One region of the Luteibacter mycovicinus genome, then DNA from elsewhere that is predicted to be linked to it. Evidence: riboswitches for the same ligand, from Rfam matches in the RefSeq annotation. Region 1 holds a riboswitch; each other region holds the start of a gene.
The links. Region 1 has a riboswitch for cobalamin ahead of FA85_RS11835 (ribonucleoside-diphosphate reductase subunit alpha). Riboswitches for the same ligand answer to the same signal wherever they lie in the genome.
Positions count from the first base shown of each region.

Region 2: linked by a shared signal. The riboswitch ahead of FA85_RS17730 (CoA-acylating methylmalonate-semialdehyde dehydrogenase) and the one ahead of FA85_RS11835 (ribonucleoside-diphosphate reductase subunit alpha) in region 1 are both predicted to bind cobalamin.
Region 3: linked by a shared signal. The riboswitch ahead of FA85_RS10665 (TonB-dependent receptor domain-containing protein) and the one ahead of FA85_RS11835 (ribonucleoside-diphosphate reductase subunit alpha) in region 1 are both predicted to bind cobalamin.
Region 4: linked by a shared signal. The riboswitch ahead of metE (5-methyltetrahydropteroyltriglutamate--homocysteine S-methyltransferase) and the one ahead of FA85_RS11835 (ribonucleoside-diphosphate reductase subunit alpha) in region 1 are both predicted to bind cobalamin.

Region 1 is NZ_JQNL01000001.1:2,696,647-2,704,316, forward strand. It holds gene FA85_RS11835 (ribonucleoside-diphosphate reductase subunit alpha) at 1-1,487, opposite strand, end outside; cobalamin riboswitch at 1,654-1,864, opposite strand; gene FA85_RS11840 (hybrid sensor histidine kinase/response regulator) at 2,059-4,899, shown strand; gene FA85_RS11845 (SDR family oxidoreductase) at 4,942-5,847, opposite strand; gene FA85_RS11850 (DUF2501 domain-containing protein) at 5,929-6,438, opposite strand; gene FA85_RS11855 (alpha-L-rhamnosidase) at 6,561-7,670, shown strand, end outside.
Region 2 is NZ_JQNL01000001.1:3,975,203-3,982,872, forward strand. It holds gene FA85_RS17700 (excinuclease ABC subunit UvrA) at 1-1,322, opposite strand, end outside; gene FA85_RS17705 (DUF2000 family protein) at 1,363-1,776, opposite strand; gene FA85_RS17710 (Lrp/AsnC family transcriptional regulator) at 1,855-2,364, shown strand; gene FA85_RS17715 (hypothetical protein) at 2,410-2,598, opposite strand; gene FA85_RS17720 (aldo/keto reductase) at 2,710-3,162, opposite strand; gene FA85_RS17725 (VOC family protein) at 3,271-3,654, opposite strand; cobalamin riboswitch at 3,766-3,970, shown strand; gene FA85_RS17730 (CoA-acylating methylmalonate-semialdehyde dehydrogenase) at 4,111-5,625, shown strand; gene FA85_RS17735 (acyl-CoA dehydrogenase family protein) at 5,637-6,812, shown strand; gene FA85_RS17740 (enoyl-CoA hydratase) at 6,809-7,606, shown strand; gene FA85_RS17745 (enoyl-CoA hydratase/isomerase family protein) at 7,603-7,670, shown strand, end outside.
Region 3 is NZ_JQNL01000001.1:2,390,581-2,398,250, reverse strand. It holds gene FA85_RS10675 (SIS domain-containing protein) at 1-304, shown strand, start outside; gene nagA (N-acetylglucosamine-6-phosphate deacetylase) at 327-1,478, shown strand; cobalamin riboswitch at 1,511-1,740, shown strand; gene FA85_RS10665 (TonB-dependent receptor domain-containing protein) at 1,897-3,792, shown strand; gene FA85_RS10660 (efflux RND transporter permease subunit) at 3,998-7,171, shown strand; gene FA85_RS10655 (MATE family efflux transporter) at 7,224-7,670, opposite strand, start outside.
Region 4 is NZ_JQNL01000001.1:1,540,168-1,547,837, reverse strand. It holds gene metK (methionine adenosyltransferase) at 1-621, opposite strand, end outside; gene metE (5-methyltetrahydropteroyltriglutamate--homocysteine S-methyltransferase) at 896-3,187, opposite strand; cobalamin riboswitch at 3,383-3,599, opposite strand; gene FA85_RS06990 (glycosyltransferase) at 3,690-4,991, shown strand; gene FA85_RS06985 (aldo/keto reductase) at 5,013-5,993, opposite strand; gene FA85_RS06980 (membrane-bound PQQ-dependent dehydrogenase, glucose/quinate/shikimate family) at 6,131-7,670, shown strand, end outside.

The DNA of each region.
Region 1 (7,670 bases):
GCCAGGTTGACCGAGCCGAGGTTGCACACGGCGGTCTCGCCCTCGGAGGTGACTTCAAGGATCTCGGTGCACAGGTTGGACAGGTGAATGACGTTTTCCGGACGCGCGGTCTGGTTGCTCGTGGCGTTCGAGCGGTCCTTGAAGGTCATCCAGCCGTTGCCGGTCTGTGCCAGCGAGCGCAGCATGCGGGCGTACAGCTCGCGCGCCTTGATCGACTTGGCGGCCAGGCCCTCGGCCTCGGCCTTCTCGTAGGCGGCCTCGAACGTCGCGCCCCAGGTGTCGACGAAGTGCGGCACGATCTTCGGATCGAACAGCGACCAGTCGCCGTCGGTCTCCACGCGGCGCATGAAGAGGTCGGGCACCCAGTTGGCCAGGTTGAGGTTGTGCGTGCGGCGCGCGTCGTCGCCGGTGTTCTCACGCAGCTCGAGGAATTCCTCGATGTCGGCGTGCCAGGACTCGAGGTACACGCAGGCGGCGCCCTTGCGCTTGCCACCCTGGTTTACCGCGGCGACCGAGGCGTCCAGCGTCTTCAGCCAGGGCACGAGGCCGTTGGAATGACCGTTGGTACCCTTGATCAGCGAACCGCGCGAACGGATGCGCGAGTAAGCCAGGCCGATACCGCCGGCGAACTTGGACAGCTGGGCCACGTCGCCGTACTTGGCGTAGATCGACTCCAGGGCATCCTGCGGCGAGTCCAGCAGGAAGCACGACGACAGCTGCTCGTGCGCCGTACCGGCATTGAACAGGGTCGGCGAGCTGGCCAGGTACTCCAGCGACGACAGCATGCGATACAGCTCGAGCGTCTCGGCCACGTCGTTGCCGCCGAGCGCGCAGGCGATGCGCATGAAGAAATACTGCGGCGTCTCGATGACGAAGCGCTTCGTCGGGTGACGCAGCAGGTAGCGGTCATAAACCGTGCGCAGGCCGAAGTACTCGAAGCGGCGCGACCCGGTCGTGTCGATGGCGTCATTGAGCTTGCGCGCATTGACCAGGACGAAGTCACGCAGGCGCTCGTTGAGGATGCCCAGGTCGAAACCGGTGGAGATCGACTGCGAGAACGACTGGATGTCCTGTCCGGACACTTCCTTGTCGACGAAGGCGGCGAGCAGGCGTGCGGCCAGCTGGCCGTACTCCGGTTCTTCGGCGGTGAGCGCCGCGGCGGTGCGGATCGACAGCTGGTCGAGTTCCTGCGTGGTGGCGCCATCGTAGAGTCCGCCGATGGTCTTCAGGGCGACGCGCATGGGGTCGACCGCGAACAGGCCGTCGGCGCTGCGGGTCACCGCGCGCACGATCTTGTTCACGTCGACGACTTCCTGGCCGCCGTTGCGCTTGGTGACGCGCATCTGGCCAGGGTTGTGCGGGGGCGTCAGCGCGAACGCCGGCGGCGGGTCGCTGCGGTAGCCGGCGGCAGGCGCCTTGTCCGTAGTGTTATTGGCGGAGACGGCGGCATCGGCCGTCTCGGTGCGCTCGCGCGCGGAAGAATCCATCGTGGTCATTGTCTTGGCTCGCCCCAGGTTCTATCACCCGTTCCCGGTCGGCTGGCTCGTGAGGGATGGGGCTGATGCGGGAAACGGCCGGGGACGGAGCGCGCCGCGAAGGGGCTCCGGTCCGCGACGTGCTTCCCCGCGGAAGCCGTCACCACTATCGAGGCCGCCCGGGCACCGATTGCTGGCAGGTCTTCGGACTCATGGACATGGACCTTTCGGTCCGCCTACCCGTCGCTTCCCAGCCCCTGAAGGACCAGTGCATTGAACGGGATCGTTTCCATTTACCGCTGCGGGGCAGTTCCGGATTCGCACCGGATTCCCTATTAAGTCCGACGGGCAGTCGCGCCTCTCCGGACACCAACGGGACACACCATATAGGCGGGGGGTGGCAGCGTCAACACAAGATGTAGGGTGTCGCCGCTATGTGCTTGATCCGCCGCAAGTGATTTTTTGCAACCCCTTTCCCGCCCCGCGACGAAGAGGACCATGAGGGTTTTGTGAAGATCGTCTACACAAAGCGCATGACCTCTAACCGATAACATCTGCGATCCCTCATAGGATCGCTCGCTAGATGACCTTGACGTTCGCGCTGCAGGAACATGCCCTGGTCACCGATGCGTTCGACGCGCTGCCCTTCGGCTTCACCGCCGTCACGGCGGATGGCGAGCTCCTGTATGCCAATGCCTGGATGACGGCACGCCTCCGCGACGCGGGTGCGTGCGGCTTTCTGACCTGGTGGAATGAGGAAAGCCGGTCTCGCCTCGAGACCGCCTTGTCGCTTGCTGACGCCGGGGGCGTCCGAGAGCTGGCCCTGGGCTCCGTGGAGGGCGCCACCTGGCGGGTCTCGATCGAGCCGTGGCGCGCTTCGGCGCTGGGCCAGGCGTCCTTCATCGTGAGCATCCGCCCGCTGTCCGGGCAGACCGAGGCCGCGCGCACCATCGAAGAGCGTCGTGTGGCGCTGATCGAGGTCAGCGACATCCTCCGCGAAGTCGAAGATCCCGCCGAGATCGCCTACCGCGTGGCCGAGGTACTCGGCCGCGCGCTTCATGTCAGCCGTGCGGGCTATGGCTCGGTGGACACGATCGCGGAGACCATCACGATCGAGCGCGACTGGAACGCGCCGGGCATCGTCACGATCGCCGGTGTCCTCAACTTCCGTGAATACGGCTCCTACATCGACGATATCAAGGCCGGCCGTACCGCGGTCGTGTCCGATGCGTACAAGGACCCGCGCACGATCCATACGGCGGACGCGCTGGCGTCGATCAGCGCCACCTCGTTCATCAACATGCCGGTGACCGAGCGTGGCGGCACGGTGGCGCTGCTCTATCTGAACCACGAAAGCCCGCGGGAGTGGCCGGAAGAAGAGATCGACTTCGTCCGCGAGGTCGCCCATCGCACGCGCGTCGCGGTGGAGCGCCGTCGCGCCGAGGCCGAGCTGCTCGAGTTCGCGCACAGTCTGGAGCGTCAGGTCGCCGAACGTACGCTGGAACGCGACCGCATCTGGCGCCTGTCGAGCGACATCCTCGTCGTCGCCGACACCGACACCCGCCTGCTCTCGGTCAACCCGGCGTGGACCGCGATTCTCGGCTGGAGCGAGCGCGACACCATCGGCCGCTCCTATCTGGACTTCGTGCATCCGGACGACACCGGGCGCACTGGTGAGGAAACCGAGCAGCTGGCCGACGGTGTGGCTACGCTCCGTTTCGAGAACCGCTACCGCACCGCGGACGGTGGCTTCCGGCACCTGTCCTGGCGGGCGGTCCCGAGTGAGGGCATGATCTTCGCCGTGGCGCGTGACGTCACCAGCGAGCGCGCACGCGACGCTGAACTGGATGCCGCCCAGGAACAGCTGCGCCAGGCGCAGAAGATGGATGCGATAGGCAACCTGACCGGTGGCGTCGCGCACGATTTCAATAACCTCCTGCAAGTCATCAGCGGCAATCTGCAGCTGCTTGGCGCGGATGTGTCGGGCAACGAACGGGCCGAGCGGCGCGTCGCCAATGCGATGGCCGGCGTCACCCGTGGCTCCAAGCTGGCCGCCCAGTTGCTCGCCTTCGGCCGGCGTCAGCCGCTCGCGCCCAAGGTCGTCAACATCGGTCGCTTCATCCGCGACATGGACGAACTGTTGCGCCGCGCGCTCGGTGAGGCCATCGAGGTCGAGACCGTCATCGCCGGTGGCTTGTGGAACACGCTGGTCGATCCGTCCAATGTCGAGAACGCGCTGCTGAATCTCGCGATCAATGCACGCGACGCGATGCACGGGCAGGGCAAGCTCACCATCGAAGCCGGTAACGCCTTGCTCGACGAGGCCTATGCCACGGCACACGGCGACCTGCGGCCGGGCCAGTACGTCATGCTCGCCGTGACCGATACCGGTACCGGTATTCCGCACGACATCCTCGACAAGGTGTTCGATCCCTTCTTCACGACCAAGCCGGAAGGGCGTGGAACGGGCCTTGGCCTTTCGATGGTCTACGGCTTCGTCAAACAGTCCGGCGGCCACGTCAAGATGTATAGCGAGGCCGGTGAAGGCACGACGGTCAAGATCTACCTGCCGCGTTCGACGCAGAGCGAAGATCGCGTGGTAGCCATCGAGGAAGAAGCGGTGCGCGGCGGTGACGAGACGATCCTCGTCGCCGAAGACGATGAAGCCGTGCGCGAGACTGTCGTGGGCATGCTGGGTGAATTGGGCTATCGGGTGCTCAAGGCGCGTGACGCGGAGAGCGCCCTGTCGATCATCGAAAGTGGCATCGCCATCGACCTGCTGTTTACCGACGTGGTCATGCCCGGTCCGCTGCGCAGTCCGCAGCTGGCGCGCAAAGCCGTCGAGCGCCAGCCGGGGATCGCTGTGTTGTTCACCTCGGGCTACACGGAGAACGCTATCGTCCACGGTGGCCGTCTCGACGAAGGCGTTGAACTGCTCAGCAAGCCGTACACGCGCGAGCAGTTGGCACGGCGTGTGCGTCAGTTGTTGAGCTCGCGCGTCCCGCGCACGATCGCCGAAACGGTATCGGCACCCGCTGCCGGTTCCTCAGCATCGTCTTCTGCCGCGCTGCGTCCTTTGCGTGTCCTCGTCCTGGAGGACGATGCGCTGATCCGCATGTCCATCGCGGAGATGCTGGAAAGCCGCGGGCACACGGCGTTCGAGGCGGGCGACGGCAACGAGGCGATCCGCCTGCACGGTGTCGAGGGTATTGACGTGCTGCTCGCCGATGTGGGCCTGCCCGGCATGAGCGGTGTCGAGGTGGCGGAGCGCCTGCGCGAAAACCAGCCGGAGCTACCGGTGATATTCGCTACAGGCGATCACCTGGCGAATGGCGTTCAGCGCGATTCGCATACGGCGGTCATCATCAAGCCCTACGGCGTCGCCGATCTGATGGAAGCACTGGGACGGATCACCCGGGGCTGACGGCGGCCAGTGCACCGGCCGCCACGAGGACGACACCGGAAGTCAGGGCAGGGTATTGCCCCCCGTCACCCCGTACGTCTCACCGGTAATGAAGCTCGACTCCTGGCTGGCGAGCAACACGTACAATGGCGCACATTCCACCGGCTGGCCCGGACGTCCCAGCGGTACGTTCTTGCCGAACTCCACCACCTTCTCCTGCGGCTGACCACCGCTCGGCTGCAGCGGTGTCCAGACCGGACCCGGCGCCACGGCATTCACGCGGATGCCCTTCTCGATCACCTGCTTCGACAATGCCTTGGTGAAGGCGACGATCGCCGCTTTCGTCGGCGCATAGTCCAGCAGGATGTCCGACGGCTCATAAGCCTGAATCGAGGCCGTGTTGACAATCGTCGCGCCCGGCGGCATGTGTTCCAGCGCAGCCTTGCTCAGCCAGAACAGCGCGAAGACGTTGGTGCGGAACGTCGCTTCGAACGACGCGGTGTCCAGTTCGTCGATCGACTTGCTGAACTGCTGACGGCCTGCCACGTTGGCGAGGATGTCGAGGCCACCGAGTTCCTTCACGGTGCGCTTGACCAGATCCTTGCAGAACGCCTCGTCGCTCAGGTCACCCGGCACGGCGACGATGGTGTGACCTTCGCCGCTGAGCAGCGCGACGACCTCGTCGGCATCCTTCTGTTCGGACGGAAGATAGTTGATCACCACACTGGCACCTTCCCGCGCGAACGCGATCGCCGCCGCGCGGCCGATGCCGGAATCACCGCCGGTCACCAGTGCCTTACGGCCTTTCAGGCGACCGTTACCGCGATAGCTGGTTTCGCCGTGATCGGGCTTCGGTGACATCTCCTTTGCGAGACCCGGCGCGGGCTGCGGCTGTTTGGAGAAGTCGGGTTGCGGATACTGCGTGCGTGGGTCGCGCATCGCATACGAATCGTTCGTGACATCTGTCATGGGGAAGTCCTCTTGGGTGGGGAGGACGTCAGGTGTACGGGGCGGCGCGTCCATGCGCCGTCCACGCACTGTCAGTGTTCGTTACATGCCGGCCATCTTCCTGCCTTGCTTCAGTACGGCGTCGCACACCTTGCGGGTGAGCTGCGCCTTCAGGTCACCGTTGCCCGATGACGCGCCGCTGGCGCCACCCAGATTCAGCGACTTGCCGTCGCCCGACGTCAGGATGCCCCGTGCGCCATCCAAGTACCCTTTGTCCTGGGTGGGCGCGGTGTCGGTTTTCGTGTTCGATCCGCCCGTAAATTTGCCGAGCATCGAGCGGGTCGAGGAGCTGCCGGCGTCGTTGTCCGCAGCCTGGTGGTCGCCGCTCAGGCTGCCGAGCAGCTTGTCCTTGACCCCGCTGGCGCCGCTGTCGCCACCGAGGTAGTTGTTGGTCATGCAGTACTGGAGAATGCCTGCGGCGTTGCTGGCGCTGCCCGAGGTGAGCGATCCGGATCCTCCCATCATGCCCTTGAGGCTGTCGAGCTGGGCTGCGGCGGCGCCGCCCGAGGCAAGCGTGGCGGCGAGGACGATGCCGGCAATGGCGGTCTTCATGACGTGGCTCCGGTGGCGAAGGTGGGAAAGGGATAAACCTTTTCACGTTAGATGGATGTATGCGGTCTCCTCACTACGCCTTCGCGATATGCTCGGAAGTCATCGCGCCCGAGGCCATCCGCTTGCACTCACTCCGCCGGTTCGCTTTCGTTCTTCTGCCCTTCGCTCCGCTGGTCCATGCCACCGTCAGCGTCCATGCGCCACGTGTCGAGCGCAGCGATACTCCCACGTATGTCGACGTGGCCAAGCCACGTTTTTCGTGGATCGTCCGGAGCGATCGCAACGGCACGGTGCAGACGGGCTATCGCATCGTCGTCACGCAAGCCGGAAGAACCGTGTGGGACAGCGGCGACGTACGTTCGACCCGATCCTTCGACATCGACTACGCGGGACCCGCGCTGGCACCAGGCGAACGTTACGACTGGCGTGCGCAGGTGCGTACGTCGGACGGCCAGGGTGTGGTGAGCTCGCACTTCGACACCGCGCTCGATGACTCAGGCTGGCAGGGCGCGCGCTGGATCGGCAAGGCGGACGCCACGAGCTTGCCCGCGCCGCTGTTGCGCAAGACGTTTCGGGTAAACGGCAAGGTCGATCGCGCCACGCTCTACGTGGCGGCTGGCGGATACGCGGATATGTCGATCGACGGGCAGCCCGTGAGCGACGCGGTGCTGTCGCCCGGCTTCACCGACTACGACAAGCGCGTGGAAGTCGTCGCCACCGACGTGCGGCTCGATGCCGGGGAGCATACGCTGAGTGCCGAGCTCGGCCGCGGCTTCTATGGCATGACCAACCCCAACGTCTGGCATTGGGAGAAAGCCCCGTGGCACGGGCAGCCGCGCCTGCGAGCACTGCTGCGCATCCGCTATGCCGACGGTCACCGGCAGGACATCGTCAGCGACGCGGGGTGGAAGCTCGCCGATGGCCCGACACGGCTCGACGATCTGTACGGCGGCGAAAACTACGATGCGCGTCTCGCATCCCCGTCGACATGGGCCGCCGCAAGTGAGCTGCCCGCCCCGCGCGGAACGCTCGTCGCGCAGACCGAGCAGCCCATACGGGTCGTGGATACGTTGAACGCCGTCGAGGTGACGGAGCCGAAACCCGGTACGTATGTTTTCGCTTTTCCGCGCGTTATCGCCGGCTGGGCGACGTTCGACGTGTCGGGACCGTCGGGAGCGACGGTCACGGCGCACTACGGTGAGAAGCTGATGCCCGACGGCACGGTCGACGCA
Region 2 (7,670 bases), 1.3 Mb from region 1:
GGTTCGTCGAGCACGTAGACGACGCCGAACAGGTTCGATCGGATCTGCGTGGCCAGGCGCAGCCGCTGCAACTCGCCCGGTGACAGTGTGGGACTCGATCGGTCCATCGACAGGTAGCCAAGGCCGAGTGCCTGGAGCGTACCCACGCGGGCAACAAGATCCTGTGCGATGCGCTGAGCAGCGATACGTTTTTCCTCGGACAGGTTGGGGGTGCGCCGCACGTCCGATGACCCGTCGTGCGCGGCGCCGCCGGCGGCTACGCGCTTCGCATTCGCGCGCTTGCCCGCGGCGCGGCTGCGTGTCGTCGACTCGGCCAAATCGTCGAACCGCCCCTCGGCTGCCGGTTTCAACGTATCGACCAGTGCATCGAATGACAACGCGGACAGGCTTCCGATGTCCAGCCCTGCAAAAGTCACGGACAACGACTCGCGCTTCAGGCGCTTGCCATCGCAGACAGGACAGACGCTGCCGATCATGTAGCGCGACACGCGTTTCTTCATGAGCGGACTTTGCGTCGTGCTGAAGGTGTGCAGCACGTAACGCCGCGCACCCATGTACGTGCCCATGTAGCTGGGTTCGGTCTTTCGCTTCAGTGCCGCACGGGTTTCCGCCGGCGTGAAGCCGGCATAGACCGGGACCGTCGGGGTTTCCTCGGTGAACAGAATCCAGTCGCGCTGCTTCTTTGGCAGGTCCTTCCAGGGCACGTCCACGTCGTAGCCGAGAGTGACCAGAATGTCGCGCAGATTCTGACCGTGCCATGCCGGTGGCCATGACGCGATGGCGCGTTCGCGCAGAGTCAGCGTGGGATCCGGCACCATCGATGCCTCCGTCACCTCGTACACGCGGCCCAGGCCGTGGCAGTGCGGGCAGGCACCTTGCGGCGTGTTGGGCGAGAAATCCTCGGCGAACAACATGGCCTGGCCGGCGGGGTACGAGCCCGCACGCGAGTAGAGCATGCGCACGAGACTCGACAGCGTGGTGACGCTACCCACCGATGAGCGTGCTCCGGGCGTGCCGCGCTGCTGCTGCAATGCCACCGCGGGCGGCAGCCCCTCGATTTCGTCGACGTCCGGCACGCCGACCTGGTCGATCAGGCGTCGCGCATAAGGCGCCACCGACTCGAAGTAGCGTCGCTGCGCTTCCGCGTACAGCGTCCCGAAAGCGAGTGACGACTTGCCCGATCCCGACACCCCGGAGAACACGACGAGCGAGTCGCGAGGGATCACGACGTCGATGTTCTTGAGGTTATGCTCGCGTGCGCCACGTACACGCACGAAGCCATGGAGGTCGGTCGAAGAGGGCGGGGATCTACGCTTGGTCATCCAGGGATTATCGCAGCCCCGGCTTGCGGTTCCCGTGAAATCACGTGTGCAGGGGCACGCCCTTCGTGGCTTTCTCGATCGCCTTGCGAGGCCCGCGTAACGCGATGCCGACGAGGTTGGGTGCATCGGCATCTTCCGCGAGGAAGGCTTCGCGGTTGGCCGCGTCGTGTCCAGTGGAGAACATCGCCTCGACATAGATCGCGCGGGTCACGTCGCGTTCGATGGCGACGCGATGCGCATGGGCGAGCTGCGTCGCATCGGCACCGAACACGAGCATCGGCTGCCCGAGCAGGCGCGCGTAGTGACGTCCGGCCGCATCGATGTATGGCTCGCCCATGGCATCCGCCGCCGCTCCGGCGATGCCGGTGGCCAGGAAGGCGGTGACGTTGAGCTTCTGCCATGTCAGCAGATCGCTGCGGACAAGGATGGCGACGCGGGTGTCGAAGGTGGTCATGTCGAAGGTTCTTCGCAGTCTGTTAGGCTGATTCAGTAAAACGCCGAATGTCATTCGGCGAAAGGGCGACAGGCTGCCATGACGAAAAAAACGAAAGCCATTCCGGGCGAGACCCCCGACGCGGTCCGGCTCGACGCGATCGACCGAAAATTATTAGGCGCGCTCTCCGCCGATGCCACGCTGAGCTACGCGGAGCTGGCCGAACGGCTGCATCTCTCCGCACCCGCGCTGCATGAGCGGGTGAAGCGGCTGCGCAGGGATGGGGTCATCAAGGCCACCGTAGCTGTGCTCGATGGGGTGAAGGTCGGGCGTCCGTTGCTGACCTTCGTCCACGTGGACACGACCAGCTGGGCGGTGACACGCCAGCTGCTGGCGCTGCAGGCCTTTCCCGAGGTGGAGGAAATCCACACCGTGACGGGAGAGAGCGCGATGTTGCTGAAGGTGCGGACGGCCGATACGCGGGGGCTCGAGCACCTGCTGGAGCGGATTCACGCGATGGAGGGATTCAAGGGGACGCGGAGCTATATCGCTCTGTCGACGTATCTGGAGCGGGGACCGAGTGCGGAGGAGGCTTCCGGGGCGACATAAAAAAACCCCGCGGTGCGGGGTTTCTGACGCCGACTTACGGGAGGCTCAGCGATCGCGTCGCGCGCGAACCTTGATCCGCTGCATCCGGCGCTGCTGCATCATGTTGAACCAGAAGGCCGTCTCCGTCACCACGCCAGCGGCGACGAGCAGCAACGTCCCTGTGACCGAACCGGCGAGAAAGAACACGACGGCCAGGGCGAACAAGGCGGCGAGGACGAGATGACGTTGGCTCATGGGTGACTCCTGCTTGCTGCGCGGCCCCGGGACCCGGGCGCGGCCTGATTCGATCCTCGGCTACCTACGAGATGGTGTCAATCGCGGAAACGTCAAGGGATTGTGGGCGATTCAGCCACGATAACGTCGCGCATCCACCAGCAGGGTCAGTGCGGGGGAGGTCTGCCGCCGGTTCGGGTCTACGCGGTGCTGATAGAGCAGATCGATCTGCTCGATGCCCAGACGCTTGAGCGATCCCTCGGCGGCCTTGCGGATGTTTTCCGGGAGGCTGTCCAGACCCGTCTGCTTGTTCGTTTCCGGATCGAACGCGAAGCCGAACTTCGTCACGATGACGACGCGGTCGCGCATCGGCGCGGGGGCTTTACCGACGATTTCCTCGTTGGTGAACGGGCCATAGACCTCGGCCGTGTCGAAGAAATCGACGCCCAGGTCCACCGCCTCGCGCATGAGCTTGACTGACTCGTCGCTGCTCAGCGCGTGGCTATAGCTGAAATTGAGGCCCATGCAGCCAAAGCCGAGGGCTGAGACTTCCAGGCCGCTTTTACCGAGAACGCGCTTTTTCATGGTGATCTCCAGAAGGTAGCCATGACGCCATGCTACCGACCGGGGGTCCAGTGATTAAGTGGGATAAACCGCTTGAGCCTATGCGGGCAGTTCATCAATGATCTTCCATCAGCTGGCGTGAAACACCGCCTCGATGTTGTGGCCATCCGGATCCAGCACGAAACCGCCGTAATAGCCTTCGTGATAGTGCGAACGCGGGCCCGGCGGACCGTTGTCCCTCGCGCCCGCATCCAGCGCCGTCTGATGAAATAGCCGCACCAGCTGCTGCGAACTCACTCGAAAGGCGACGTGTACCGGCGGCTGATTGGGTGTGCCCTGGTAGATCCAGAAATCCGGCTTGCCGTTCTCGCCGAACCCCGCCACATCGGTGCGCCCCGTTTTCGACGCGGGGAAGTGCACGATCAGTTCGTAGCCGATGGACGCCAGTACGGTGGTGTAGAACTGCTTGCTGCGCTCGAAGTCGCTGACGGTGGCGCCGGTGTGGTCGATCATCGGGATCTCCTGGGCGTGGAACGGCTGGTCCGCGCAGCTTAGTCGGAATCCGTGGCGGCATCCAAGGCGCCTTTACTGCATCGCAGCGTGTCGCTCGCCGCGTCGCCGCCTACACTTCCGCTGGCCACAGGTGTCCTGCCGCCGCCATTCCGGTGCGCAGGGTGAAACGGGAAGCCGGTCCGATGCCGGCGCTGCCCCCGCAACGGTAGGCGAGAAAACCCGACTCAGAACCACTGCGGCAACGCGGGAAGGTGTCGGGGTGATGCGGATCGCATCGCTCGCAAGCCCGGAGACCGGCCCGTGGTGGGCACCGCTTGCGGTGTCTTCCTCGGGTGTTGCGGTGGGCAACCGGACGAGCTGGCTCGATGCGGCGTCCGCGGCCTCGAACCGACTTGTCTCGCTCACGCACGCCCGGTTTCGCGGGTGAGCGATATGGAGACAGGCATCATGAACGAGATGAATCGTGCCGCGACCGACGTCGCGACCGTCAAACTGCTGATCGACGGCGAGTTCGTCGAGTCCGCGACCACACAATGGCGCGATGTGATCAACCCGGCGACGCAGGTCGTGCTGGCACGTGTGCCCTTCGCCACGTCCCGGGAGGTGGATGCGGCCGTCGCCGCCGCCCGGCGCGCGTTCGCCACCTGGCGCAAGACGCCCATCGGGACGCGGGCCCGCATCTTCCTCAGATACCAGCAGCTGATCCGCGAACACATGGCGGAGCTGGCGGCGATCCTCACGGCGGAACAGGGCAAGACACTGCCGGACGCGGAAGGCGACGTGTTCCGTGGCCTCGAGGTGGTGGAGCACGCGGCGGCCATCGGCAATCTGCAACTCGGCGAGCTGGCCAACAACGTGGCCGGTGGCGTGGACACGTACACACTGCTGCAGCCGCTGGGTGTCTGCGCCGGCATCACGCCGTTTAACTTTCCGGCGATGATCCCCCTTTGGATGTTTCCGATGGCCATCGCCACGGGAAACACCTTCGTGCTGAAGCCGTCGGAGCAGGACCCGATGGTCACCATGCGGCTGGTCGAGCTGGCGCAGGAGGCGGGCATTCCCAGAGGCGTGCTCAACGTCGTGCACGGGGGCGAGGAGGTGGTCAACGCCATCTGCGATCACGTCGACATCAAGGCGGTGTCTTTCGTCGGATCGACGAAGGTCGGTACGCACGTTTATCACCGTGCATCGCAAGCCGGTAAGCGCGTGCAGTGCATGATGGGAGCGAAAAATCACGCTGTCGTTCTGCCCGACGCCAACAAGGAGCAGACGCTCAATGCCATGGTCGGTGCCGCCTTCGGTGCGGCCGGGCAGCGTTGCATGGCGGCATCGACGGCGGTGCTGGTCGGTAACGCGCGGGAGTGGATTCCCGACATCGTCGCCAGAGCGCAGGCGCTGAGGGTGAACGCAGGCATCGAAGCGGGCACCGATGTCGGTCCACTGATCTCATCCGCAGCGCGTGAGCGCGTGGAGAGCCTGATCGACGCCGGGGTAGCGCAGGGGGCGACACTGGAGCTCGACGGTCGCGGCTTTCGCGTGCCGGGTTACGACGAAGGCAACTTCGTCGGGCCGACGATTTTCTCGGGCGTGAAGCCTGGCATGCGTATCTACGACGAAGAGATCTTCGGGCCCGTGCTGGTCGTCCTCACGGTCGACACGCTGGACGAAGCGATCGACCTGGTCAACGCCAATCCCAACGGAAACGGTACGGCCGTGTTTACGCAGAGCGGTGCGGCTGCCCGTCGCTTTCAGGAAGACATCGATGTGGGGCAGGTCGGTATCAACGTACCGATCCCGGTGCCGGTGCCGCTGTTCTCGTTCACGGGATCGCGTGCGTCCAAACTCGGCGACCTGGGCCCTTACGGCAAGCAGGCGGTCATGTTCTACACGCAGACCAAGACGATCACGTCGCGCTGGTTCGACGATGACACGCGTGGCCACGGCGTCAATACGACGATCAGCCTCAAGTGATGGCGGCCGTCATGGATATTCCTGTGATGGGGCAAGGTTTCGGCTTCAGCGACGAGCAGATGGCATTTCGCGAGGCGGCGCGCGATTTCGCGGCATCCGAACTGGCGCCGCGTGCGGCGCACTGGGACGCCGAGAGCATCTTTCCGCGTGAGGCCATCGGCAAGGCGGGCGAACTGGGTTTCTGCGGCCTGTATGTCGACGAAGCGGCCGGCGGCAGCGGGCTGACCCGGCTGGATGCGGCGATTGTGTTTGAAGAACTCGCCGCCGCCGATCCATCCACCGCGGCGTTCATCAGTATCCACAACATGGCGACGTGGATGCTGGCGACGCATGCACGTTCTTCGTTGCGTGCCGAATGGGGTCCGACGCTGTGCAGCGGGGCGAAGCTTGCGTCGTACTGCCTGACCGAGCCGGGCGCCGGTTCCGATGCGGCGTCTCTGCAGACGCGCGCCGTGCGTGATGGTGACGCATACGTGCTCCACGGCAGCAAGGCCTTCATCTCGGGAGCCGGTGCCACCGACATGCTCGTGGTCATGGCCCGCACGGGGGGCGAGGGTGCGCGTGGTATCAGTCCATTCGCCGTACCCGCCGACGCCGAAGGCATTACGTATGGGCGTAAGGAGGACAAGCTCGGCTGGAACAGTCAGCCCACGCGGGGCATCACGTTCGACGGCGTTCGTGTGCCGGCGTCGAACCTTCTGGGCGAAGAGGGTGAAGGGTTTCGGATTGCCATGAAGGGTCTGGACGGTGGGCGGATCAACATCAGCGCCTGTTCACTCGGTGCCGCACAGGGCGCCCTGGACGCCGCGCGGCGTTATCTCGGTGAGCGGCGGCAGTTCGGGCGCAAGCTGGGCGAGTTCCAGGCCTTGCAGTTCAAGCTGGCCGATATGGCGACCCAGCTGGTCGCCGCTCGACAGATGGTGCACACGGCGGCGCGCAAGCTCGACGCACGCAGTCACGACGCCACGGTGTGGTGCGCCATGGCCAAGCGCTTCGCCACCGATGCGGGATTCAACATCTGCAACGACGCCCTGCAGCTCCATGGCGGCTATGGCTATATTCGCGAGTACCCGATCGAACGGTTGCTGCGCGACAGCCGTGTGCATCAGATACTGGAAGGCACCAACGAAATCATGCGCGTGATCGTGGCGCGCCACTTGCTCAACACTGAAGAGGAGTTGCGATGACCGGTTACAAGGACACCGACTGGACGGGGCTCAGGCTGGCGTTCGAAGGCCACACGGCCATCGTGACGCTGATCAACCCGCCAGCCAACACCTGGACGGTACGTAGCCTTTCCGCGCTTCGCGATCTCGTCGCGGCGCTGAATGCGGATCGTGATGTCTACGCCCTGGTGGTGACGGGCGAGGGGGAGAAATTCTTCTCGGCCGGCGCCGATCTCAAGCAGTTCGCGGATGGCGACCGCGCGCTGGCGCGTGAAGCCGCCCGTCGGTTCGGTGAGGCCTTCGAGGCGTTGTCGGCGTTCCGTGGCGTGAGCATCGCGGCCATCAACGGCTATGCGATGGGTGGCGGCCTCGAATGTGCACTCGCATGCGACCTTCGCATCGCCGAGGAACACGCGCAGATGGCCTTGCCGGAAGCGGGTGTGGGACTGCTGCCGTGTGCCGGCGGTACGCAGAACCTGCCGCGCCTGGTCGGCGAGGGCTGGGCGAAGCGGATGATCCTGCTCGGCGAGCGAGTCGACGCCGCGACGGCCTTGCGCATCGGGCTGGTGGAAGACGTGGTTCCCCGAGGCGAAGGGTTGAATACCGCGCTCGCATGGGCAGCGCGTGCCGCGAAGCAGAGCCCCACCAGCGTGACGGCCTGCAAGCGCCTGGTGCAGGCGACGCGCACTCAGACGCACGCCGCCGCGCTCGTCGCCGAGCGCGAAGCCTTCGTCGACCTGTTCGACAGCGCCGATCAGACGGAGGGCGTACACGCCTTTCTCGAGAAGCGCCCGGCCGAGTGGAAGAACGCATGAGCGACGTGCTGTTCGAAGAGCGCGACGGGCGGGATGGCCGACGTATCGGCATCGCGACACTCCA
Region 3 (7,670 bases), 310 kb from region 1:
GAAACACGGCCCGATGGCGCTGGTCGGCCCGGACTTCCCGGTGCTGTTCTTCGCGCAGAACGACGACACGCTCCCGGGCGTGCTCGATGTCGCCGCCGAGTTCCGCAAGCGTGGCGCCAATGTCTGGATCGCCGCGCCGGGTGCGACGGGTGAGGGTGTGCTGCCGCTGGTCGCCACCGCACCGATCGCCGCGCCGCTGATCACGGTGCAGAGCTTCTACCGCGCCACGGCGGCGCTCGCGCTGAAGCGCGGCTTCAATCCCGACGTGCCGCCGCACCTGAATAAAGTCACCGAGACCGTCTGACCGTCACCCTCAAGGAATCGCCATGACTCTCGCCCTCGTCAACGGCCGTGTGCTCACCGACAATGGATTCCAGAGCGGCTTTGCCGTGCTGGTCGACGATGGAAAGATCACCGGACTGGCGCTGCCATCCGATCCGCGCGTGCGCGCGGCGGAGCGCCATGACCTCGGTGGTCGCACCTTGCTGCCCGGCTTCATCGACTGCCAGGTCAACGGCGGGGGCGGCGTACTGTTCAACGATGCACCAACGGTCGACGCGATCCGCACGATCGGCGAGGCACACGCGAGATTCGGCACCACGGGTTTTCTGCCCACGCTGATCAGTGACGACGCGGAGGTCATGGCGAAAGCCATCGATGCCGTGAACGACGCGGTCGCCCAGGGCGTGCCGGGCGTGCTCGGCATCCATCTGGAAGGCCCCTTCATCGCCCCTGAGCGCAAGGGCGTGCACGACCCGGCCAAGTTTCGCATCGCCGATGCCGACGATGTCGCGATGGTCGCGCGGCGCCACGGCGGCGTGACCCTGCTGACGCTGGCTCCCGAGCGCGCTTCCGCGGAAGTACTCCAGGAGCTGGTCGCCAACGGCGTCATCGTGGCCGCGGGCCACACGGCCGCCGACTACGAGACCACGCGGCATGCACTGGCGACGGGCGTGCGCGGCTTCACCCATCTGTTCAACGCGATGACACCCTTCACCAGCCGCGAGCCTGGCGTCGTCGGTGCCGCGCTCGAAGACCAGGCCAGCTGGTGCGGTCTGATCGTCGACGGCCACCACGTGCACCCGACCTCGCTGCGTGTCGCCATCGCGGCGAAGGCGCCAAGGAAGATGATGCTGGTCACCGACGCGATGCCGCCCGTGGGGTCGGACAATCCGAACTTCGTGCTCAAGGGCGAAACCATCACCGTGCGCGACGGCGTCTGCCAGACGGCGGACGGCACGCTGGCCGGCTCCGCGCTGGACATGGCCACGGCGGTGCGCAATACGGTCGACATGGTCGGCGTAGCCTACGATGAAGCCGCGCGCATGGCGTCAACGTATCCGGCCGCGTTCCTCGGCCTCGGCGCCACCCACGGTCATATCGCCGCCGGTTACCGCGCCGACTTCGTCGTGATGGACGAGACCCATACGGTGATCGAAACCTGGATCGGCGGCGAGCGCGTTTACGCCGCGGGCTGATCGGGCGGTCGTGACAGCGCCCCACCCTCCGGTTAAAGTCGCGGGGTTCGGGTGTCCCCGGGGCGTCGCGCCACGGGGATGAAACGGGAAGCCGGTGCGCCGCCTCTGCGGCAAGGCCGGCACTGCCCCCGCAACGGTAAGCGCCCGGGGTCGTCACGGCCCCTCGGACACGGCTTCAGCCACTGCGACAGCGGGAAGGCGCCGGTCCGACACCCCTCGGGGACGGCGTGAGTCCGGAGACCGGCCCGACGACGCGCCCCGTGAGCCATCCCGGGGCGTCGTCCCGTTTCGGGCGATTCGCGGAGGGCGAATCCGGACAGTCATCCGGGTTCCGCCCGTGTGCCGTTCGCCGTATGTCCTCCTCGCGCGCCCTTTGAGCTACGCATTGCCGCGCTATGCGGCGGAGGAAGACCGTTCCATGAAGAAGACCCTGCTCGCGGCAGCCCTGCTGTCGTCGATCGCCGCTGCCCACGCGGCCGACGCCCCGGACGCCCTCGATCCCGTGATCGTCACCGCGACCCGCACGGCCACGCCGCTGGACGAGGTACTCGCCCCGGTGACCGTGATCACCCACGAAGACATCGAGCGTCTGCAGCCGCGTAACGTCCAGGACCTGCTCGCCGGGCTGCCCGGTGTGGTCATGGCCAACACCGGCGGTATCGGCCAGCAGACCTCGCTGTTCATGCGTGGCAGCAACTCCTCGCACACGCTGGTCCTCGTGGACGGTGTCCGCGTGGGTACCGTGGGCGCGGGTCTGCCGGCTTACGAGCAGCTGCCGGTCGAGCAGATCGACCATATCGAGGTCGTCCGCGGTCCGCGCTCGAGCCTTTACGGCTCCGACGCGATCGGCGGCGTCATCCAGATCTTCACCCGCCACGGCCAGGCCGGCGAAGCGCCGACCCCGAGCCTCTCGGTCACCGGCGGCAGCCACGGCTACACCGCCGGTCAGGTCGGCGTGTCGGGCGGCACGACCCACGGCTGGTACAACGCCAGCCTCGGCGGCCAGTACACCTCGGGCATCAACGCCTGCCGCATCGGCGCGGGCACGGCGTTCAAGGGCTGCTTCACCGACGAGCCGGACCATGACGCCTATCGCACGTACAACGGCGCGCTGTCGGGCGGTTATCGCTGGGACGACGGCACCGAGCTCACCGGCAGCTGGCTGCGCAGCAAGGGCGATATCGAATACGACGGCGACTACCAGAACCTGACCCGACGCTCGCAGCAGGTCGCCGGCGCGAAGCTGGCTTTCGACGTGCTGTCCACGTGGCGCATGTCGGTCAGTCTGGGCCAGAACCAGGACCGCGCCGACAACTACCTCAATGGCGCCGACAAGGGCTATTACGACGCGGACTTCAACTACGTCACCGGTGCCGACAAGCTGCGCGTGGGATATCTGTACTCTAAGCGCAATCAGGGTTCCTGGCAGAACGACTTCACGCTGGCCCCGGGCCAGACGCTGAGCGCCGGCGTCGACTACCAGCAGGAAAAGCTGAGCAGCGACACGGATTATCTCAAGGACACCCGCAACAACACGGGCGTGTTCGCGCTCTACCAGGGCGTGTTCGGCCCGCATGAGATCCAGCTGTCGGCCCGCCACGACCACAACACCCAGTTCGGCAACCACACGACCGGCTCGGCCGCCTATGGCTTCCGTTTCGACAACGGCATGAAGGTCACGGCCTCTTATGGCACCGCCTTCCACGCGCCGACCTTCAACGACGAGTACTACCCGTACGGCGTGCCCACGGTGAACCTCAAGCCGGAGAAGTCGCGCACCGCCGAGATCGGCCTGTCGGGTCGTCCGGGCATCTGGAACTGGGCCGTCAACGCCTACCAGAGCCAGGTCGACGACCTGATCGGCTACGACGCGAACTTCCTGCCGGTCAACGTCAGCAAGGCCCGCCTGCGCGGCCTCGAAGGCCAGGTGGGCGCGGACGTCGATGGCTGGCACGTGCGCGGCTACCTGACGCTGCAGCAGCCGCTGGACCGGGACAGCGGGCTCGAGAAGGACAACCTGCTGGCCCGCCGTCCGCGTCGCACCGGTCGCGTGGATCTGGACAAGGACCTGGGCGCGTTGACACTGGGTGGCTCGGTCTACGCCTCGGGTTACAGCTACGACGACGCGGCCAACACGACGCGTCTGGGCGGCTACACGACCGCGGATCTGCGTGCCACCTGGCACATGGACGATGCCTGGAGCGTGCAGGGCCGGGTCGCGAACGTGGCGGACAAGCGGTACGAGACGGCGGCGTATTACAACCAGCTGGGGCGGACCTACTATGTGACCGTGCGGTTCTCGCCCGTACGCTGAGGGAGCACCGTGTAGGAGCGCGCCCTGCGCGCGATGTTTCACGGCATCGCGCGCAGGCGCGCTCCTACCCCTGGCACCGGGCTCGGGCAAACGCCGCACCCCTGTCTTCCGGCAGGGCCCCCACTAAAGGCACACGCCACGGACCGGCGCGGACGTCATAAAGTCCCCGGGCGCGGGTATGCTTCCCGCGATCACAGGAAGTGTCGTGAACGTTTTTGCACCTTTCATTCGCCGGCCGATCGGAACCTCGCTGCTTGCGGCGGGGCTCGTGCTGTGCGGCTCCATCGCCTACATGCTGCTCGGCGTGGCGGCCCTGCCGTCCATCGAAGTGCCCGCCGTCTTCATCCAGACGCAGATGCCCGGTGCGAACGCGCAGACGATGGCCTCGACCATCATCGCCCCCCTGGAGCGCCACCTCGGCCAGATCCCGGGTGTGGACCAGATGTATTCCAACAGCTCGGAAGGCAGCGGCTTCGTCCGCCTCCGTTTCAGCATGGACCGCTCCACCGATGCCGCCGCGCGTGACGTGCAGGCCGCGATCAACGCGTCCGCCGCCGACCTGCCGGCCGGCATGCCCAGCCCCCCACAGTACTTTAAGTTCGACACCGGCCAGATTCCCGTTCTGCTGGTGTCGTTCACCTCGAAGTCGCTGCCGCCGGACAAGCTCTACGACGTCGTCGACACCCTGATCCGGCCCGCCGTGGCGCAGATCGATGGCGTGTCGCGCGTACAGGTCTTCGGCGGGACCCCGCACGCCGTGCGCGTTGAGCTGGATACCCGCGCGTTGTCGTCCAAGGGACTCACCGCCAACGATGTGTCCAATGCGCTGCACGCCGCCAACGTGACCTCGCCGCAGGGCCTGCTGTCCGACGGCAAGGCACAGATGACGGTCGTCGCGAACGACAGCATTCGCGACGCGAAGGATTTCGGCGACATCCTCATCGCGATGCGCAACAACGTGCCGGTGCGCCTCTCGGACATCGCCCGCGTCTACAACGGCCAGCAGGACCAGTACCAGGCCGCATGGTTCCAGGGCGAGCGCTCGGTCACCATGCAGATGAGCAAGCGTCCGGAGGCGAATTCCATCGCCACCGCCGACGCGATCCGTGCCGCGCTGCCGCGCTTCCGTTCGCTGCTGCCGGCGGACGCGAAGGTCACCCCCATCTTCGACCTGACCCAGACCACGCAGTCCGCGCTGCACGAGGTCAAGGTCGCGCTGCTGATCAGCATCGTCATGGTCTTCCTGGTCATGATGGTGTTCCTGCGCCGTCTCGGTCCGACGCTGATCGCAACGCTGAGCGTGCCGTTGTCCCTGGCCGGCGCCTTCGTCGTGATGTGGACACTCGGCTATACGCTAAACACGATGTCGCTGATGGCGCTGGTGCTGTGCATCGGCTTCGTCGTCGATGACGCCATCGTGGTCATCGAGAACATCGTCCGGCACATGGAGAACGGCAGCAAACCGATGCCGGCGTCGCTCGAGGGCGTGCGCGAGATCGGCTTCACCGTGATGTCGATCACGCTGTCGCTGGTGGCGGTGTTCGCGCCGCTGCTGTTCGGCAACAACATGATCACCAAGTTGCTGCGCGAGTTCTCGGTGACCCTGGCGGCGGCCGTGCTGATTTCGGCCATCGTGTCGCTGACGCTCACGCCGGCCCTCTGTGCCCGCTATCTCAAGCACGACGAGCCCGACCGCCAGCCAGGCCGCGTCGAGCGCGCGCTGGAACGCTTCGATCGCGGGTTTCTGCGCCTGTATGAGCGCGGACTGGACTGGGCGATGCGCCATCGGCGCGTCATGCGCTGGCAGCCACTCATCCTGCTTTTCGCCACCTTCGCGCTGGGCTTCGCCGTGGTGAAGACCGCCGGTGGCAATTTCATGCCCGACGAGGACACGGGCATGCTGCAGGCCGATGTCACCGCGGACGCCAACATTTCGCCGGACGAGATGTCGCGACGGCTCAAACGCGTCGGCGAAATGATGCAGAACGACCCGGCCGTCGCCGATGTCACCACACTGCTCGGCAGCGGTAACGATGGCGCGGCCGTCGGCAACAGCGGCACCATGTTCATCGATCTGAAGAAGAAGGGGAGCGGCCCGGACCTGCGCCATGAATCCATGAAGGAATTCATGGATCGCAAGGGCAAGGAGTACGACAAGCTCTCCGATGTCCAGGTCTTCATGAATCCCGTGCAGTTCCTCGGCGGGAGCGGGGGCAACAGCAACCGCGGGCAGTACTCGTTCCAGCTGATCAGTACCGGCGGCGAACCGTTGCAGCCCTGGACGCTGAAGCTGGTGCGTCAGATGCGCAGCATGAAGGAGTTCCGCGACGTCGGCAGCGACTTCGACATCGTCGGCAAGCAACAGATGCTGAAGGTGGACCGCGATGCGGCGGGCCGCCTGAACGTCGGCATGGGCGATGTCGATTCGGCGCTGTACAACTCGTTCGGCCAGCGCCAGGTGTCGATCATCTATTCGGACATCAACCAGTACTGGGTGGTGCTGACCTCGGCGGCCGCGCAGGAGCTCAGTCCCGGCGCGCTGCTCAACACGTACGTGAAGAATTCACTCGGCACGATGATTCCGCTCTCGGCGGTGGCGCACATCGAGCCCGTGGCGACGCCGAGTGCGGTCACCCACCAGAACCAGCTCGAATCGGCCGACATCACCTACAACCTCGCGCCGAAGATCACGCCCGATAAGGGCAACAGTCTGGCCGAGGAGGCCGTACGCCGGATCAATTTGCCGGAAGGCGTGCGCATGGACGTCACCGGCACCAATCAGCGCATGCGGGACGCGCAGTCCAACGGCATGGTGCTGCTGGTCGGCGCGATCCTCGCCGTCTACATCGTGCTCGGAATTCTCTACGAGAGTCTCGGCCATCCGTTGACGATCATCTCGACGTTGCCGGCGGCGGGTGCCGGTGCGTTCCTGGCGATGCTGGTCACGCAGACACAGCTGACCCTGATGGCGATCATCTCGGTCTTGCTGTTGATCGGTATCGTCAAGAAGAACGCCATCTTGATGGTCGACTTCGCACTCGTGGCCCAGCGTGAACACGGCATGTCGCCGGTCGACGCGATTCGTCAGGCGGCCCTGGTCCGCTTCCGTCCGATCACCATGACCACCCTCGTCGCGATGGGTGCCGCGCTGCCGCTGGCGATCGGGTTCGGTGTCGGCTCGGAAATGCGGCGGCCGCTCGGTATCGCGATCGTCGGCGGCTTGCTGGTCTCGCAGCTGCTTACGCTCCTGAGTACGCCCGCGATCTACCTGTGGAATCACGACCGCAAGGAGCGCAAGGTGAAGCGCCTACACCGGCGCATGCTGAAGCGTCGGTACAAGCGCTGGATCAAGATCCGCAAGGCGCGCAAGACCCGATAGCCTTCCATGAATACCGGCTTTTTGCAGGAGCCAGCCCTGCTGGCGACAGGAGTTACGGCAAGCTCCCATCGCCAGCAGGGCTGGCTCCTACCGAAGCTGGCGTCGCCGGAAGCATATGCGCCTTCTTCCAGCTTCCGCGCCGGTAATACACCGTCGTAATCGCGATCGACACCAGCGACCCGACCGGAAAGCTCCACCAGATGGCGTCCGCGCCCCACCTCGGTTCCAGCAGGGCGGCAAACGGATAGCGCACCAGCCACATCGATATCACCAGCACGATCAGTGGCAGCATGACCGCGCCCGTGGCCCGCACCACGCCGAACATGACGAAGGTGACGCCGAACAGCAGGAACGACCACACCACGATGTGGTTGAGATGCTGGGCGATGCCGATGGCCGAACTGTCCTCCCCGAGGAACAGCGCCAGCGCGGTGCGGTTGAACAGGTAGATGACGAGCACGAGCGTGCCGGTCAGCGTGAAGTTGGTCAGCACGCCTGC
Region 4 (7,670 bases), 1.2 Mb from region 1:
CTCGCGCACGCCTTCGATGAGGTCCTTCTGCTTGACGTCCGGATCGTGCTGGGTCGAGAGCACGACGGCGTCGATGGCGACGGCTTCGCCGTTCTCGTAGCGCAGGGTGACCTGGCTCTTGGCGTCCGGGCGAAGCCACGGCAGCGGCGAGTTCTTCTTCTTGCGGACCTTGGTCTGCTGCTCGACGAGACGATGCGCGTAGTGGATCGCCGCCGGCATGTACTCGGTGGTTTCGTTGGTCGCATAGCCGAACATCAGGCCCTGGTCGCCAGCGCCCTGTTCTTCCGGCTTCTTGCGGTCCACGCCCTGGTTGATGTCGGGCGACTGCTTGCCGATCAGGTTGAGAACGCCGCAGGTCTCGCCGTCGAACCCGACTTCCGAGGAGTCGTAGCCGATGTCGAGGATGACCTTACGGGTCAGCGCTTCCAGATCGATCCAGGCGCTGGTGGTGATCTCACCCGCGACGATGGCGACACCGGTCTTCACCAGCGTCTCGCAGGCCACGCGCGCACGCGGGTCCTGGGCCAGGATGGCGTCCAGAACGGCGTCGGAGATCTGGTCGGCGATTTTGTCCGGATGGCCTTCGGAGACCGACTCGGAGGTGAAGAGGAAATTGCTCATCGAGGGTATATATCCTTCTTTACGGATAAAGAGATAAATGGGGCGCGCCATGATACACGCCCCGTCGCCGGTTTGCAGCGGCAAGGGTACCCCCGGCGGGTGACGATTGCATGGATGTTCAGCGCGGGAAGGGGTATGAGGGGGTTGGGAGGGGGGTGCCGCCCGCTCTGTTGGCTTTTCGCGCGCGGGGCGCGCTCCTACGACAGCCGCCGTGTAGGAGCGCGCCCCGCGCGCGAAAGGCCAACAGCGCGGGGACACGGTGCCCCTTTTTCCGTCAGGCCACCTCCGCCAGCCGTTCGCGGGCCGCCCGGGCCACGGCCACCATCCCGGTCAGGGCCTCAGCTACCTCGGGCCAGCCGCGGGTCTTCAGGCCGCAATCGGGATTGACCCAGAGCTGGTCCGGACGAAGCACCTGGAGCGCCCGGGACAGCAGATCGGCCATTTCCTCCTTGCCGGGCACCCGCGGGGAGTGAATGTCGTAGACGCCGGGTCCGATCCCGTTCGGGTAGCGGAACCGTGTGAAGGCGTCCAGCAGCTCCATCCGCGAGCGGCTGGTCTCGATCGAGATCACGTCCGCGTCCATCGCGGCGACCGCCTCGATGATGTCGTTGAACTCCGAGTAGCACATGTGGGTATGGATCTGGGTCGAGTCGCTGACGCCACCCGCGGTAATCCGGAACGCGTCGACCGCCCAGTCCAGATAGGTGGCCCAGTCACCCCGGCGGAGGGGAAGGCCTTCGCGCAGCGCCGGCTCGTCGATCTGCACGATGCCGATGCCGGCTTTTTCGAGATCGTGGACCTCGTCACGCAAGGCCAGGGCGATCTGTCGGCACACCTCGGCACGCGGGAGATCGTCACGTACGAACGACCACTGCAGCATCGTCACCGGACCGGTGAGCATGCCCTTCATCGGCCTGGCGGTCAGGGACTGGGCGTATGCGGACCAGGCGACGGTCATCGCGGCGGGACGCGCCACGTCACCGAAGACGATCGGCGGCTTGACGCAGCGCGAGCCGTAACTCTGCACCCAGCCCAGAGACGTGAACGCGTAGCCTTGCAGCTGTTCGCCGAAGTACTCGACCATGTCGTTGCGCTCGGGCTCGCCGTGCACGAGGACATCGAGGCCGGCTTCTTCCTGAAACGTCACGGCGCGCCGCACCTCCTCGCGAAGCACGGCCGTATAAGCCTCGTCGTCAAGCTTGCCCGAGCGATGCGCGGCACGCGCAAGGCGTAGTTCCGTGGTCTGCGGAAACGAGCCGATGGTGGTGGTCGGCAGGTTGGGCAGGCCGAAGCGCTGCTTCTGCACATTCGCGCGAAACGCGTAGGCCGAGCGGCGCTGTCCGAACTGGGGCGTCAGTCCACGCACGCGCGCCCGCACGTCGGCGCGCAGCACGTCGGGAGAAAGCAGACGCGCCGCCACCGTCGCTTGCTGACGCGCGAGCGCGAGCTGCGCCGTCTCGTCGCCGACGGCGGCATCGGCGTAGCGTCGCAGTTCGGCGATCTTCTGCCGCGCGAACGACAGCCAGTCGCCGATCGAACCCGGCAGGTGCCTTTCTTCCGACGCATCGATGGGCACGTGCAGCAGCGAGCACGACGTCGACAGCCACAAACGCTCGTCGCGGAGGCGCTCGCGTGCGCGGGCGATGCGCGGCGCGATGGCGGACGGGTCGCTCAGCCAGATGTTGCGGCCGTCGAGCACGCCGGCGGACAGCACACGACCGGCGGGAAGCGCGTCGAGCACGGCATCCAGTTGCCCGGGCGCGCGCGCTAGATCGACATGCAGGCCGGCGACGGGCAACGACGCCGCCAGTTCGAGGTTGCCGCCGAGCTCGCCGAAGTAGGTCGCGAGCAGGATGCGGCCACGCGACCGTTCACCGATGGCGGCATAAGCGCCGCGATAGGCCGCCTGCCAGTCCGGCTCGAGATCGAGCACGAGGGCCGGTTCGTCGACCTGGATCCAGTCGGCACCCGCGTCCGCGAGCGCATCGAGCAAACCGCTCCACGCCGGCAGCAACGCGTCGAGCAGCGCGAGGGGATCGCTGCCGTCGACGGTCTTGGCCAGACGGAGGAAGGTCAGCGGACCGAGGAGTACGGGGCGCGCCGCATGGCCGAGTGCGATGGCTTCACGATATTCCGCGACGACCTTGTCGGCGCGCGTGGCAAACGACTGGCCCGCCTGCAGCTCGGGGACGATGTAGTGGTAGTTGGTGTCGAACCACTTGGTCATCTCCAGCGCGTGCAGGTCGACTTCGCCGTCCTGACGGCCGCGTGCCATGGCGAAATAGCCGGCAAGCGGATCGCGCTGATGGAGTCCACGGTAGCGCGGGGGAATGGCGTCGACCGCGACGGCGGCATCGAGCATATGGTCGTAAAGCGAGAAGTCGTTGACGGGAACGCTGTCGGCTCCCGCGTCGCGCGCGAGGCGCCAGTGGCGTTCGCGGAGCTGACGGGCGACGGTGAGCAGGTCGTCGGCGCTGGTTTCACCCCTCCAGTGACTTTCCAGCGCTCGCTTCAGTTCGCGGCGTCGGCCGATGCGGGGAAAACCGGGGTAGGTAACGTGTGGCATGTGGATGATTCCTCTTCGTGGCAAAGAGGAGGGAAGGGCGGTTCGTCGCGGACGCACGTGCACTGCCACACGGAAGGTGCGGCAGCGTGAAGGCGTCATGCGGCTTGCCGTCGACCTTCGCCCCCGCGGGCGAACCGGACCCTCGCGCGAACGCGACGGCCCAGGTCGGGCAGGGCACACGCACCCATGACGGCACGCGCGCCCAGGCCGGCGGCAGGTCTTCGGGCTCGTGGATGTGGCACCTGGGTGCCGCCTTGCGTGTCGCTTCCCGGATCGCCATCGATCCAGTGCTGATGACGCGCTCGTCTCCACATACCGCTGCGGGGCAGCGCCGGATTCTCACCGGCTTCCCTCTTCGCTTTTATCCTTCTATTCGAATAGAGAGATAAAGACCGCTGGCGGCCCAGAGGTTAGCCCTACGGACGGGGCAGGTCAACGAGCCAGGCATGCATCGCGTCGACATGTCGCCCGCGACGATGCGCCAGGGCATCGGGAGTAAGGCATGGCGGCAAGGCACATCGTGATGGCGACGGTGGGATCGCAGGGTGACCTGTTTCCGTTCCTGTCCGTGGGGCGGGAGCTGGTGGCGCGGGGCCATCGGGTCACCATCGGTGCCCATGCGATTCATCGCGAGGCGGTGGCGGAGGCCGGGCTGAGGTTCGTCCTTGCCAGCGGGATCGCGGAGCCCGAGGACAAGGCCGCCTTCGCTGCCCGGGCGTTCCATCCGCTGCGCGGTCCGCGCTTCGTCGTACGTGACCTGGCTGCGGAGGATGTCGCGGCGAGCTACCGCGCGCTGGCGCCGGTATGTCTGGAGGCCGATGCGATCGTCACCTCGACGCTCGCCTTCGCCGGCCAGATTCTGGGCGAGACGACACGCGTGGCGTGGTTGTCCGCCGTCCTGTCGCCCGCGGTGTTCCTTTCCGCTTTCGATCCGCCGGCGACGGGCATGGCGCGACTCGACCGTTTCTTACGTGCGTCGCCGCGTCGTGGCGCCTGGGTGCGCCGGATCGGCGAGCGGGTGACCGCACCGTGGACACGTGCCGTGCGCAGCTTCCGGCAGTCGCTGGGTCTGGCGCCGGTGTCGGTGTGGGGCGATCCGTTTCATCGCGGACAGCACGCGCGCGATGGTGTGCTGGCGATGTATTCGCCGTTGCTGGGTCACGCGCCGCAGGATGCCCCGGCGCACAGCGTGGTCACTGGCTATTGCCGTTACTCGCCCTTCAACGAAACCCTTCCCCCGGAGCTGTCGGCGTTTCTCGACGCGGGTGACGCGCCGATCGTGTTTACGCTGGGATCGGCGGCGGTGCACGCGGGCGAGGCCTTCCTTCGCGAGAGCATGGCGGCGGCAGGCGCGCTCGGACGTCGTGCCGTCTTGCTCACCGGCTCGCCCGAGATGCGCGCGCGCTTGCCCGACACGTTGCCAGCCGGGGTGATGGCTGTGGAATACGCGTCACACGGTGCGCTGTTCCCGCGCGCTTCCGCGGTGGTACACCACGGGGGTGTCGGCACGACGCAGGAGAGTTTGCGCGCGGGGTGTCCGGCGCTCGTGGTGCCGCATGGCTTCGATCAGCCTGACAATGCGGCGCGTGTGCTTCGGCTGGGTGTGGGCGATGTATTGCCCGCTTCGCGTTACCGCGCTGACCGGGCGGCGGGGAAGCTGCGCGTGCTTCTGACCGACGAGGGAGTGGCCTTGCGTGCCCAGCGCGCGGCTGAAGTCATCCGGGCCGAGCGAGGCGCGTCGCCGGCCGCGGATGTGATCGAACAGGCGATGGCGCGGCGAGACCGCCGTATGGCAACAACATAGCCGAACTGCCGCAAGCAACGCTTACGCGAACCCTGCGATCGCCCGCGGCGTATAAGCCTCCTCCAAAGCTGCCGTCTCTTCCTCGGTCAGCTCCAGATCGATCGCCGCCACCGCATCATCGAGATGCTGCGGCTTCGACGCCCCGACGATCGGCGCAGTCACGCCGTCACGATGCGCCACCCACGACAATGCCACCTGCGCACGAGGCACGCCACGCGCATCGGCCACCTTCTTCACCGCCGCGACGATGGCGCGATCCGAGTCTTCCGTGGCGTTGTAAAGCGTGCCGCCGAAGACATCGCTCTTCTGCCGGTCGCTGCCCTCGTCCCAGTCGCGCGTCAGCCGTCCGCGTGCCAGCGGGCTCCATGGCAACACCGCGATGTGCTCATCGATGCAGAACGGAATCATCTCGCGCTCTTCCTCACGCTGCAGCAGGTTGTAGTGATCCTGCATGCTGATGAACTCGGTCCAGCCATGCATCCTCGAGGTGTAAACCATCTGCGCGAACTGCCACGCATACATCGACGAGGCGCCGAGGTAGCGGACCTTGCCGGCCTTCACCACGTCATGCAGCGCCTCGAGCGTTTCTTCGATGGGCGTGGTCTGGTCGTAGCGATGGATCTGCAACAGGTCGATGTAGTCGGTGCCGAGGCGGGCCAGTGAGTCGTCCACCGAATGGAAGATCGCCTTGCGCGACAGGCCGCCGCCGTTCGGTCCCTTGCGCCAGTGGAAGAAGGTCTTGGTGGCGATCACCACCTCGTCGCGTTTCGCAAAATCTTTCAGGGCACGTCCGACGATCTCTTCGGACGTGCCGTCGGAGTATGCGTTCGCCGTGTCGAAGAAGTTGATGCCCAGGTCCAGCGCCTTGCGAATGAAGGGCCGGCTCTGTTCTTCATCGAGCGTCCAGGCGTGGTTTCCGCGGTCGGGAACGCCATAAGTCATGCAACCGAGCACCAGCGGCGAGATATCCAGGCCGGTACGGCCGAGCTTGATGTAGCGCATGCGAATACTCCATCGGGGGATGCCCCATTGTGACCGGCCGGATGTAGACGCTGCATATACCTGCCATGGCTATGATTTGCGCGAACCGCGGCTTCGACGCGACGCGCCCCTGCCGCGTCACCCACCGGAGTCATAAAATGCCGTCCACTCTTTATTCACGCAGGCCGCCCCGTATCACCGGCGTGGTCATAGCGCTTCTCGGTCTCTTTCTCGTGGGAGGCGGAGCGTGGCTCGCGGCTCTCGGAGGCTCGTTCTACTACCTCATCGCTGGCGCCGCGGTCGTAGCGACCGGCATCCTGCTCGCGCGCGGTTCGGCCAGCGCACTCTGGCTCTATGCCGTGGTGCTGCTCGGGACGGCCATCTGGGCGTTCACCGAGGTCGGGCTCGTGGGCTGGCAGCTGGAACCGCGACTGCTGGTTCCGGTGGTGCTCGGTATTTATCTCGTCATGCCCTGGGTACGTCGCAAGCTCACTCCCTCGGGCGGTGGCGCCTTCGCGGTGATCGTGGCCGTTATCGTCAGCGTCGGTCTCGGCGTGGCGGGTTTCATGCAGCCCGTCGGCACGCAGGGCGAAGCGGTCATCCGAAACATGGCGGATGGCCACGACGCCTCGGTGCCGGACAGCGACTGGCAGTTCTACGGCCGCACACCCAGGGGCGATCGCTTCTCGCCGCTGGACCAGATCAACGCGACCAACGTCAGAGACCTCAAGGTCGCCTGGACGGCACGGACGGGCGACACCATGCGTCCGGGTGAGGATCAGGGCGGTACCGACGCGGGTCACGAGTTCAACTTCGAAAACACCCCGATCAAGATCGGCGACACGCTTTACGTGTGTACGGGCCATAGCTGGGTGGTCGCCTTCGACGCCGCCACGGGTGCGAAGAAGTGGAGCTTCGATCCCAAAGCCAATACCGATGCGGACGTCTATCTGGCCTGTCGCGGCGTGGCGTATTACGAAGCGCCGCAGGGCACGCAGACCGATTGTCCGCGTCGCATCATCGCGCCGGTACTCGATGCCCGCGTGCTCGCGCTCAACGCCGATACCGGCAAGCCCTGCGAGGATTTCGGCGAGCACGGCTTCGTTTCGCTGACGCAGTATCTCGGCCATGTGCCGGCCGGCTTCCACTTCGTGACGTCGCCGCCGATGGTGCTGAAGGATCGCGTGATCCTCGGTGGCTGGGTCTACGACAATCAGGCGGAAGGCGAGCCGTCGGGTGCCGTGCGCGCGTTCGATCCGCTCTCCGGCAAGCTGGTCTGGGCGTGGGACGTCGGGCACGATCCGCAGAACTGGACGCCGGGTCCGAACGATCAGCTGACACGCGGCACGCCTAACGCGTGGGGCGTGTACACCGCCGATCCGGATCTGGGCATGGTCTACCTGCCGATGGGTAACGCCACGCCGGATTACTTCGGCGGCCATCGTCGTCCGTTCGACGAGAAGGTGTCGAGTTCGACGGTCGCGCTGGATATCGAAACCGGCGAGCCGAAGTGGACCTACCAGAACACGCATCACGACCTGTGGGACATGGACGTACCGACGGGTCCGTCGCTGGTCGACTTGCCCGGTCCCGATGGCGGCACGATTCCCGCCCTGGTACAGACGACCAAGCGCGGCGAGTTCTTCGTACTCGATCGCCGCACCGGCAAGCCGGTGACCGAAGTCGCCGAGAAGAAGG